Regions from separate parts of the Kitasatospora sp. NPDC048545 genome, predicted to be linked through region 2. Evidence: riboswitches for the same ligand, from Rfam matches in the RefSeq annotation. Region 2 holds a riboswitch; each other region holds the start of a gene.

Region 1 (3,249 bases), on a different contig from region 2:
GCGGAAGAGCGAGAGGTCCGGTGCCTGCTCGCGGATCGCGGTCCACCGCTCCTGGAAGACGTGCCGCAGGCGGGCGGGCGGCCAGGGGGAGGGCCGCAGCTCCGGGGGGAGGAGCGGGTCTTGCTCCAGCGCGTGGCCGAACGCGTCGGCCAGGCGCAGCGCGGTGGCGACGAGGCCGGTGGAGCCGTGCGCGGCGCCGGTCGGGCCGTCGGCGGGGGCGCCCCGGCCGGCGTGGTCGAGGGCGTCGGCGAGCGGGCCGTACGCGGCGAGGGTGTCGGCCGCGGGCCACAGGCGTTCCGCGGTGGTGGCGGGGTCGGAGAATCCGGGGCCGGCGAGGCGGGTGGCCTCCGCGGTGATGAGGTAGGAGTCGACGGTGGACTGCGAGGTCTCGTCGGTCAGTTCCCGCAGGAGGTCGTGCGGGCTGACGTAGGTGCCGGGCGCGAGCGGGACGCCGCCGAGCCGGGTCAGCGCGGTGCGGAGCGCGTCGCGTTCGGCCCGGCGCTGCTCGGGGACGGAGAAGGCGTAGAGGCGCCAGAGTCCGTCCCAGGGGGCGAGTCCGGCGTCCTGCGCGTGGGCGAGGGCGATGAACCGGGCGTCCGCGTCGGTGCGGAGCCGGCCCGCATCGGTCAGGTGGAGACGGCCCTTGCGGCCCCGCCCTTCCTGGCGCAGCACACCCGCTGCCTCCAGGCGGCGGACGGCCAGCCGCACCGGCTGGTCCGCGAGGCCGGCCGCCGCGGCGACGTCGTAGACGTAGTCGAGCGAGGCGGTGCCCCGGGGGTCGAAGCAGGCTTCGACGACCGTGCGCGGCGCGGGCTTGTACTCGGGCACGGGAGTCCTCGGTTCGTGACGGCGTGTCCCCCGGGCGGGGGCGTGCGGCCACTGTGCCACACGGGGGTGGGCGCCCCTCCGGACCGCTGGCGGGGCGGCCGCGCGGGGTGCGGCGGCCGGGCCGACGGGGCCGGCGCCCGCGCCGACGCCGGTGCGGGTGCCCGCCTTCCGTACGCGGTGGGGGAGGGGGGAGGTTTGGCGAGCGGCCCGGGGAATCTTGTATGGTTCCTGGCGAATCATCCAGAGGGGTGGAGGGACCGGCCCTACGAAGCCCCGGCAGCTCCCCGGTCGACCCGGCGTCCGAAGTACGCGCCGTGCCGTCCGGGATCAGTGCCAACTCCGGCCTGCCGCCACTGTGGCGCGGGAAAGATGAGGAGACACGGTGCTCTCTGTGCTGTCCTTCGCCCGGGCGCTTCCCGCCCCGGCCCTTTCGCGTACCCGTCTCGTGCCCGGCGCAGGCAATCGGCCGACTTCTCCGGCCCGTCCTCGCTGACCACCCCCCGCTCCCCGCGGGGAGCCTCCGTGAGCACGGCCCGCCCGCCGCTCACGGGATCTGAGACGGAGTACCCATCCATGCAGAACACGAGCGGTGTCGGCGTGCTCGACAAGATCACCTCGATCCTCGGCACCCTGGAGGCCGGTCCCACCACCCTGGCCGGACTCGTCGCCGCCACCGGACTGGCGCGGCCCACCGCCCACCGGCTGGCCGTGGCACTCGAACACCACCGCCTGGTCACCAGGGACATGCAGGGCCGGTTCGTCCTCGGCCCCCGGCTCGGCGAGCTGTCGTCCGCGGCGGGGGAGGACCGCCTGCTGGCCGCCGCCGGCTCGGTCCTCACCCACCTGCGGGACATCACCGGCGAGAGCGCCCAGCTCTACCGCCGGCAGGGCGAGATCCGGATCTGCGTGGCCGCCGCCGAACGCCTCTCCGGCCTGCGCGACACCGTTCCGGTGGGCATCACCTTCCCCATGAAGGTCGGCTCCGCCGCACAGGTCCTGCTCGCCTGGGAGGAACCCGAGCGGCTCCACCGCGGCCTGCAGGGTGCCCGGTTCACCGCCACCGCGCTCAGCGGCGTACGGCGCCGCGGCTGGGCGCAGTCCATCGGCGAACGCGAACTCGGCGTCGCCTCCGTCTCCGCGCCCGTCCGCGGACCGTCCGACCGGGTCGTGGCCGCTGTCTCCGTGTCCGGCCCGATCGAACGGCTCACCCGGCACCCGGGTGCGCAGCTCTCCCGGGCCGTCGTCGAGGCGGCCGACCGCCTCACCGAGGCCCTGCGCCATGCCTGACCGGGGCTCCCGGCCCCTTTTCGCGTCCGTCACGCCCGGCCGAACCGGGCCGCGCCGCGCCCCGGTTCGGCCCGGTCGGGACGCGGTTCGGGGCCCGGGTGCGGACCCGGTCCAGCCCCGTTTCAGCCCCGGGGTTGCAGCACGGCGAGGGAGGGGCGGGGGATGCGGCCGATGACCGAGCCGATCAGGGTGCCGATCGACACCCCGAACAGCGCCGACACGGCCGCCAGCACGGCCTGCGCCCCGTTGCCGACCTCGATCTGGGCGGTGTTCAGCAGGCCGAAGGAGCCCGGCACCACGATCCAGAACGCCGGGAGGTAGAGCACCTGCCAGAGCGGACCGCCCGGCAGCCAGTGCACCAGGGTGGCCGCGCACGCGGCGGAGACCGCCCCGGCCAGGCCGCCGATCGCCGCGCCGTGCGCCATCCCCACCGTCACCTGGACGGTGGCGCTCACCGCGATCACCACGACGATCCACGGGACGGCCGAGGGCGGGGTGTGGACGTTGACCACCAGCCCGGCCACCGCGATCGCCAGCCCCAGCCCGATCACCCACCAACTCGGCTTCGCCACCTGGACGTTCGCCAGCGCCGAGGCCGGCATGCCGGTCGCGGTCGCGGCCGCCACCAGCCCCGCGAGGAACAGCGTCAGCTGCACCGCGCCGGACACCAGCCGGGCCGAACCCGCACTGGCCGCACCCGCGGCGATCTCCGACAGTCCGGTGACCAGCAGCCCGCCCGGCAGCAGGATCGCCAGCGTGGCCACGATCGTCCGCAGCGGGCCGTCCAGCAGCGAGGCCCGCGCGAGCGTCAGGACCAGCAGGGACACCAGGAACCCGGCGGTGACGGGCAGCAGCGGCCGCAGGTACGGCATCCGCCGGGCGAGCACGGTCAGCCCCACCACGATCAGCGAGCCGAGCCCGGCCGCCAGCACGTTCGCCGCCGCCGGCTGCAGGAAGAGGCAGACGCCCACCCCGACCGGCAGCGCCCCGAGGTCCGCCACCCAGGTGGGCCAGTGGGCCGGCGCCCGCCGGATCCGGTCCAGTTCGGCCAGGGCCCGCGGCCCGTCGAGCTCACCGGCGCGCAGCCGGTGCACCAGGTGGAGGACGTCCGCCGTCTGCTCGAACCGCAGGGCG
Region 2 (3,249 bases):
TGCGCACCAGCGGGTGGGCGCAGAACAGGCCGTCGCGCACGCCGATGCCGTACTCGGCGGACAGCGCGGCCGAGAAGTGCGAGCTGTTCCAGTCCCGGACGACGAAGGACAGCACGCCCACCCGCGCCGAGCCGGCGCCGAACAGGTTCAGCACCCTGACCTCGGGGATCTCCGCCAGCCCGGCCGTCAGCCGGTCGACCAGCTGCCGCTCGCGGGCCTCCAGCGCGTCGAAGCCGGCCTCGCTCAGTGCGCGGCAGGCCGAGGCGATCGCGTAGGCGCCGATGACGTTCGGCGAACCGGCCTCGTGCCGGGCCGGGCCGGTGTGCCACTCCACGGCCACCGAGCCGTCCGTCTCCCGGGCCACCGTCCGGGTCGCGCCGCCGCCGGCCAGGTACGGCTCGGCCGCGTCCAGCCAGTCCGCCCGGCCGGCCAGCACCCCGGCGCCGAACGGCGCGTAGAGCTTGTGGCCGGAGAAGGCGATCCAGTCGACGTCCAGCTCGCGCACCGAGACCCGGTGGTGCGGGGCCAGCTGGGCGGCGTCCAGCACCACCCGGGCGCCGTGCCGGTGCGCGGTCCGGGTCAGTTCGGCGACCGGCCACAGCTCGCCGGTCACGTTGGAGGCACCGGTGACGCAGAGCAGCTTCGGGCCTTCGGGGGCCTGGGCGAGGGCGGCGTCCAGGGCGGCCACCGCCCCGGCCCGCGAGCGCGGCGCGCGCAGGTAGGTGACATCCAGTCCGGCGTGCGCCCAGGGCAGCAACGAGGCGTGGTGCTCGGTCTCGAAGGCGAACACCCGGGTGCCGGCCGGAACCGCGGAGGCCAGCAGGTTGAGCGAGTCGGTGGTGGCCCGGGTGAAGACCACCTGGTCGCCCTCGCGCAGGTCGAGGAACCCGGCGACGGTGCGGCGGCTCTGCTCGAAGAGGTCGGTGGACAGCTGCGAGAGGTAGCCGGCCCCGCGGTGCACGCTGCCGTAGTACGGCGCGTAGGCGGCGACGTCGTCCCACACCCGCTGGAGCGCCGGGGCGCTGGCCGCGTAGTCGAGCGCCGCGTAGCCGACCTTCTCACCGCTGGCGAGCGGGACCTGGACGTCGGCGCCGAGGACGGCGAGGGGGGCGCAGGTTTCGGTGGCGAGGGACATGAGGATGCACTCCTTCGGGGTATGGGGACCCCGGGAGTGCTAGTCGTCGGGCGTCCGCGCTTGCCGCACGGACGGTGTGCCGTGGCGACCCGGTCCTCACCCAGGGCACCCCGCCACGGACGGAGGGTTGCCGGACAGCAAGCTGGGGCTTGACGCTGTCACTCATGACCTGCCGTCGACTCTAGGGTCGCGTCCAGCGGGCGGTCAAACGGGTATCCACCATCCGGACAGCGCACGCGCCCTCCCGCCTCCGCGGACGCCGGGAGCCCGTGCCGGCGCACCGGCACGGGCTCCCGACCACCGCTTCAGCTCCGGCTGGTGGCCTCCGACCAGCGCCGCAGCAGCTCCTGCGCCGCACCCGAGTCGATGGCCTCCGCGGCCCGCGCCATGCCCGCCGCGAGCTGCTCCGCCAGCGGCGCGTCGCCCAGGTCGAGCGCGACCAGCGCCGCCGCCGTGTTCAGCAGGACGGCGTCCCGCACCGGCCCGCGCTCCCCCGCCAGCAGCCGGCGCGCGACCTCGGCGTTGAACGCCGGGTCCCCGCCGCGCAGCGTCTCGATGCCGACCAGCTCGATGCCGACCTCGCGCGGGTCGAAGGAGGTCTCGGTGACCACTCCGTCGCGCACCACCCACACCCGCGAGGTGGTGGTGATGGTCAGCTCGTCCAGTCCGTCGTCGCCGCGGAAGACCAGCGCGGTCGAACCGCGCCGGGCGAGCACCCCGGCGATCAGCCCGGCGAGCCGGGTGTCGAAGCAGCCCACGGCGTGCGAGGTGACCTTGGCCGGGTTGGTCAGCGGGCCGAGGATGTTGAAGGCGGTCGGCACCCCGAGGTCGCGCCGGGCGGTGGCGGCGTGCCGCATCGAGGGGTGGAACTTCGCCGCGAAGCAGAAGGTGAGGCCGACCTCCTCGACCACTTCGGCGATCCGCCGGGCGGGGAGGTCCAGCGCCACGCCGAGCTTCTCCAGCACGTCCGAGGACCCGGTCGACGAGGAGGCGGCCCGGTTGCCGTGCTTGACCACCCTGGCGCCGGCCGCCGCCGCGACGATCGCCGACATCGTGGAGATGTTGACGGTCTTCGCGCGGTCGCCGCCGGTGCCGACGATGTCCACCGCGGGGCCGGGGACGTCCAGCGGCTCGGCGTGCGCGTACATCGCGTCCACCAGACCACTGACCTCGTCGACCGTCTCGCCCTTGGCCCGCAGGGCGATCATGAAGCCGGCCACCTGGGCGGGGGACGCCTCGCCGCTCATGATCCGGTCCATCGCCCACGCGGTGGAGGAGCGGTCGAGGTCCTCCCCCTTCAACAGCGCCGACAGGAGGTCCGGCCAGGAGCGGACCACCTGCGCGGGGTCGCTACCGCCGTTCGCAGGGTTCACGTTCACCATGGCTGACTCCAGCTGTTGTCGGTTCCCCCGCTCCGGGGGACGTCCGTACGGATGGAGCCAGCCTATCGAGCGGCTGGGCGCCGATGGCCCCCTCTTCTCTACTACTGAGACGGGACCGCTCAACGAGCGGCCGGAGCCCGCTTCGCCAGCCGCGCCCGCAGCAGGGTGGCGACCGCCTCGGCCAGCGCCACCGGGTCCACCGGGTGGGAGATCGCGGCGTCGGCGCGGCTCCAGGCGGCGAGCCAGGAGTCCTGCGGCCGGCCGATCAGCACCAGCACCGGCGGGCAGCCGTAGATCTCGTCCTTCAACTGCCGCCCGAGCCCCAGCCCGCCGGCCGGGACGGCCTCGCCGTCCAGCACGCAGAGGTCCACGCCGCCCTTCTCCAGTGCCTTGAGCACCGCGGGGGTGGTCGCGCACTCCAGGTAGGACAGCTCGGGAAGATCCTCGGCGGGCCGACGGCCGAGCGCCGTCAGCACCTGCTCGCGGGTGTTGCGGTCGTCGCTGTAGACGAGAACGGTGAGCGTCTCATCGGTCGTGTACGCCATGGGCCCTGCTCCCTCAAGTGTGATCCGGACCACGTTCGCCTGATCCGGATGCTACTCCCGATCACCCTCCGCCGAGTGCCCCTCGCGCACGTTCCTCCTCAAGCCGCCGCGCCCTGGGCTCACCCGCCCGGAGGACGGCGCGTCACCCTGACCCGCCCGGTCCACCCGTACGGCCGACCCGGGCCGC
Region 3 (3,249 bases), on a different contig from region 2:
CGCCGGTAATTCCACTGCCCGATCAAGGGACAGGACGGGCCGAATCGGAAAAATATCGGCATTTCACGCCGGACATAGCGGACGAATTACCCAAATCCCCGCGGTAATTCTGACATCGGCCTGACATGATTGCCGGGCCGGTCTCACCGGCCGGACGCGCCCGGGCTGAACAGCGCGGGCGGTCGAGAGGGAACCCCTGTTCCCAACCGAGCGACACTCTACTCCGACTCGACTCGGAAAGATTCCAGCCGGAATGCAACCGGCCACCCGTGCGTACGGAGAACGGAATTCCGTACGCACGGGCGGCCGAATGGCGGGAAGTCGCGGCTCAGCAGCCGCCGGCCACCGCCGGAATGATCGAGACGCCGGCGCCGTCCTTGATCTCGGTCGCCAGGCCCTCGGCGAAGCGCACGTCGTCGTCGTTCACGTAGACGTTGACGAAGCGGCGCAGCTTGCCGGTGTCGTCCAGCAGGCGGGCGGCGATGCCCGCGTGGTTCTTCTCCAGGTCGGCGATGACCTCGGCCAGGGTCGCGCCCTCGGCGGTCACCTCGGCGGCGCCGCCGGTGTAGGTGCGCAGGATGGTGGGGATGCGGACGTTGGCGCTCATGGCTCTCCTAGCGGGGTGGGGCCTTGCGGGGCGAGGCCCCCGGGTGGCGGGGCCGGGACGGGGGAGGTTCAGGCGGACACCAGGCCGGCGGCGCGGAAGGAGTCCAGCGTCGGGCGGATGACGGCGGTCATCCCGGCGTCGGAGACGGCGTCCAGGGTCTTCAGGCCGTCGCCGGTGTTGATCGCGACGGTCTCCTTGGCCGGATCCAGCTGCCCGGTCTCGACCAGCTTCTTCAGCACGCCGACGGTCACCCCGCCCGCGGTCTCGGCGAAGATGCCCTCCGTCCGCGCCAGCAGCCGGATCGCCGCCACGACCTCGGCGTCCGTGACGTCCTCGACCGCGCCGCCCGTGCGGCGGGCGATGTCCAGCACGTACGGGCCGTCGGCCGGGTTGCCGATCGCCAGCGACTTGGCGATGGTGTCCGGCTTGACCGGTCGGATCACGTCCCGGCCGGCCTTGAAGGCGGCCGACACCGGCGAGCAGCCCTCCGCCTGGGCGCCGAAGACCCGGTACGGCCGGTCCTCGACCAGGCCGAGCTTGATCAGCTCCTGCAGCCCCTTGTCGATCTTCGTCAACTGCGAGCCCGAGGCGATCGGGATCACGATCTGCTCCGGCAGCCGCCAGCCGAGCTGCTCGCAGATCTCGTACGCCAGCGTCTTGGAACCCTCGCCGTAGTACGGCCGCAGGTTGACGTTGACGAAGCCCCAGCCCTCCCCGGCCGGGTCGCCGATCAACTCCGAGCAGAAGCGGTTCACGTCGTCGTAGTTGCCCTCGATGCCGATCAGCTCGCCGCCGTACACCCCGGCCATGACGACCTTGCCCTGCTCCAGGTCGTGCGGGATGAACACGCAGGACCGGAACCCGGCCCGGGCGGCCGCCGCGCCCACCGCGCCGGCCAGGTTGCCGGTGGAGGAGCAGGACAGCGTGGTGTAGCCGAACGCCCGCGCCGCCTCGATGGCGCACGCCACCACGCGGTCCTTGAACGAGTGCGTCGGGTTCCCGGAGTCGTCCTTGATGTGCAGCTGAGCGGTGAAGCCGAGCTCCCGGCCCAGGTTGTCCGCCTTCACCAGCGGGGTCCAGCCCGGGTTCAGGTTCGGCTTGGACGCCACGTCGGCCGGCACCGGCAGCAGCGGCGCGTAGCGCCAGACGGACGTCGGACCGGCCTCGATCCGCTTGCGCAGCTCCTCCGCACCCTCGCTGCCGAACTCGTAGGCGATCTCCAGCGGGCCGAAGCACTCCAGGCACGCGAAGCTGGGGCCGAGCGGGAAGCGGGTGCCGCACTCGCGACAGGACAGCGCGGCGGCCGGGCCGAGGTCCACGGAAACAGGTGCGACAGTGTCGATAGCCATGATGGCGAGGCCTCTCTCCTCATCTTCCCCGTAGCGCGGTCGCGCCACAGGCCGGAATTGGCACCTGTCCCGCCGGGGCCTGTATGACGACAGCCGCGCGAGAAGGTTGCCGGGACGTCAACGGGCCGTTCCCTCAGTCCCTCTGGATGAGCTTGTGAAATTGTGGTGGCGCTCAGCGGTGACCCCGGCGTGCAAAGGTCCGACCGCTGTACGAAGACTGTATCCGAAGGCGTCAATCCTGAACGGGACCGTCCGCCACGCGAGATGACCCGTCCCACCCGACCCGCCGAGGAGACTTCCGTGCCCGCCGAACCGACTCCCGCACTGCTCCCGCAGGCGGCGTCCTGGCTGCGCCGCCGATCCTGGAGCGCGGCCGACCGGCCGGTCCACACCCTCCTCGCGGCCAAGGAGCGCACCGGGCGCACGGTCAGCGTGGTCCTCCCCGCCCTGGACGAGGAGGCCACCGTCGGCGACATCGTCCGCACCGTCCGCCGCGAACTGATGGAACGCCTCCCGCTCGTCGACGAACTCGTCGTGGTCGACTCCGGCTCCGTCGACGCCACCGCCGCCGTAGCCGCCGAGGCCGGCGCCCGGGTGGAGCACCGCGACGCCATCCTGCCCCGGCTGCCCGCCGCCCCCGGCAAGGGCGAGGTGCTCTGGCGGTCGCTGCTGGTCACCCGCGGCGACATCGTCTGCTTCGTGGACGCCGACCTGCGCGAGTTCGACCCGGCCTTCGTCTCCGGCATCGTCGGCCCCCTGCTGACCGACGAGTCCATCCACCTGGTCAAGGCCATGTACGACCGCCCGCTGGAGACGGAGTCCGGCGCTGTCGTCCCGGCCGGCGGCGGCCGCGTCACCGAACTCGTCGCCCGCCCCCTCCTCAACCTCCACTGGCCGGAGCTCGCCGGGTTCGTCCAGCCCCTCGGCGGCGAGTACGCGGCCCGCCGCTCACTGCTCGAACGGCTGCCCTTCCCGACCGGGTACGGCGTCGAACTCGGCCTGCTGGTGGACGCGTTGGAACTGGTCGGCCTGGACGCCCTGGCCCAGGTGGACGTCGGCGTCCGGCACCACCGCCACCAGGACGGCCAGGCCCTCGGCCGGATGGCCGCCACCATCTACCGCACCGCCCTCGAACGCCTCGACCGCGCCCACCGGCTCAAGGCCTCCGCCGACCTGGTCCACCCACAGCTCACCCAGTTCACCCGCGACCCGGACCCCCGCCCCCGGCCCCCGGCCGGGGACACCCCCATCTTCACCCCCCGCACCTACGAGATCACCGCCCTGGAACGCCCC

Evidence for each region. A riboswitch is a leader RNA that binds a small molecule or an ion and turns the genes downstream of it on or off. The one in region 2 is predicted to bind S-adenosylmethionine.
Region 1: another riboswitch for S-adenosylmethionine. It lies ahead of AB0D10_RS16610 (IclR family transcriptional regulator); the one in region 2 lies ahead of AB0D10_RS30330 (aminotransferase class V-fold PLP-dependent enzyme).
Region 3: another riboswitch for S-adenosylmethionine. It lies ahead of thrC (threonine synthase); the one in region 2 lies ahead of AB0D10_RS30330 (aminotransferase class V-fold PLP-dependent enzyme).

The regions. Positions count from the first base shown of each region.
Region 1 is NZ_JBEZIQ010000015.1:23,367-26,615, forward strand. Features, by position in the region: gene AB0D10_RS16605 (transcriptional regulator) at 1-828, opposite strand, end outside; SAM riboswitch class I at 1,062-1,204, shown strand; gene AB0D10_RS16610 (IclR family transcriptional regulator) at 1,402-2,115, shown strand; gene AB0D10_RS16615 (threonine/serine exporter family protein) at 2,238-3,249, opposite strand, start outside.
Region 2 is NZ_JBEZIQ010000038.1:49,810-53,058, reverse strand. Features, by position in the region: gene AB0D10_RS30330 (aminotransferase class V-fold PLP-dependent enzyme) at 1-1,135, opposite strand, end outside; SAM riboswitch class IV at 1,187-1,305, opposite strand; gene trpD (anthranilate phosphoribosyltransferase) at 1,441-2,517, opposite strand; gene AB0D10_RS30320 (hypothetical protein) at 2,637-3,062, opposite strand.
Region 3 is NZ_JBEZIQ010000017.1:152,389-155,637, forward strand. Features, by position in the region: gene AB0D10_RS18505 (MoaD/ThiS family protein) at 329-607, opposite strand; gene thrC (threonine synthase) at 676-1,956, opposite strand; SAM riboswitch class I at 1,973-2,109, opposite strand; gene AB0D10_RS18515 (glucosyl-3-phosphoglycerate synthase) at 2,281-3,249, shown strand, end outside.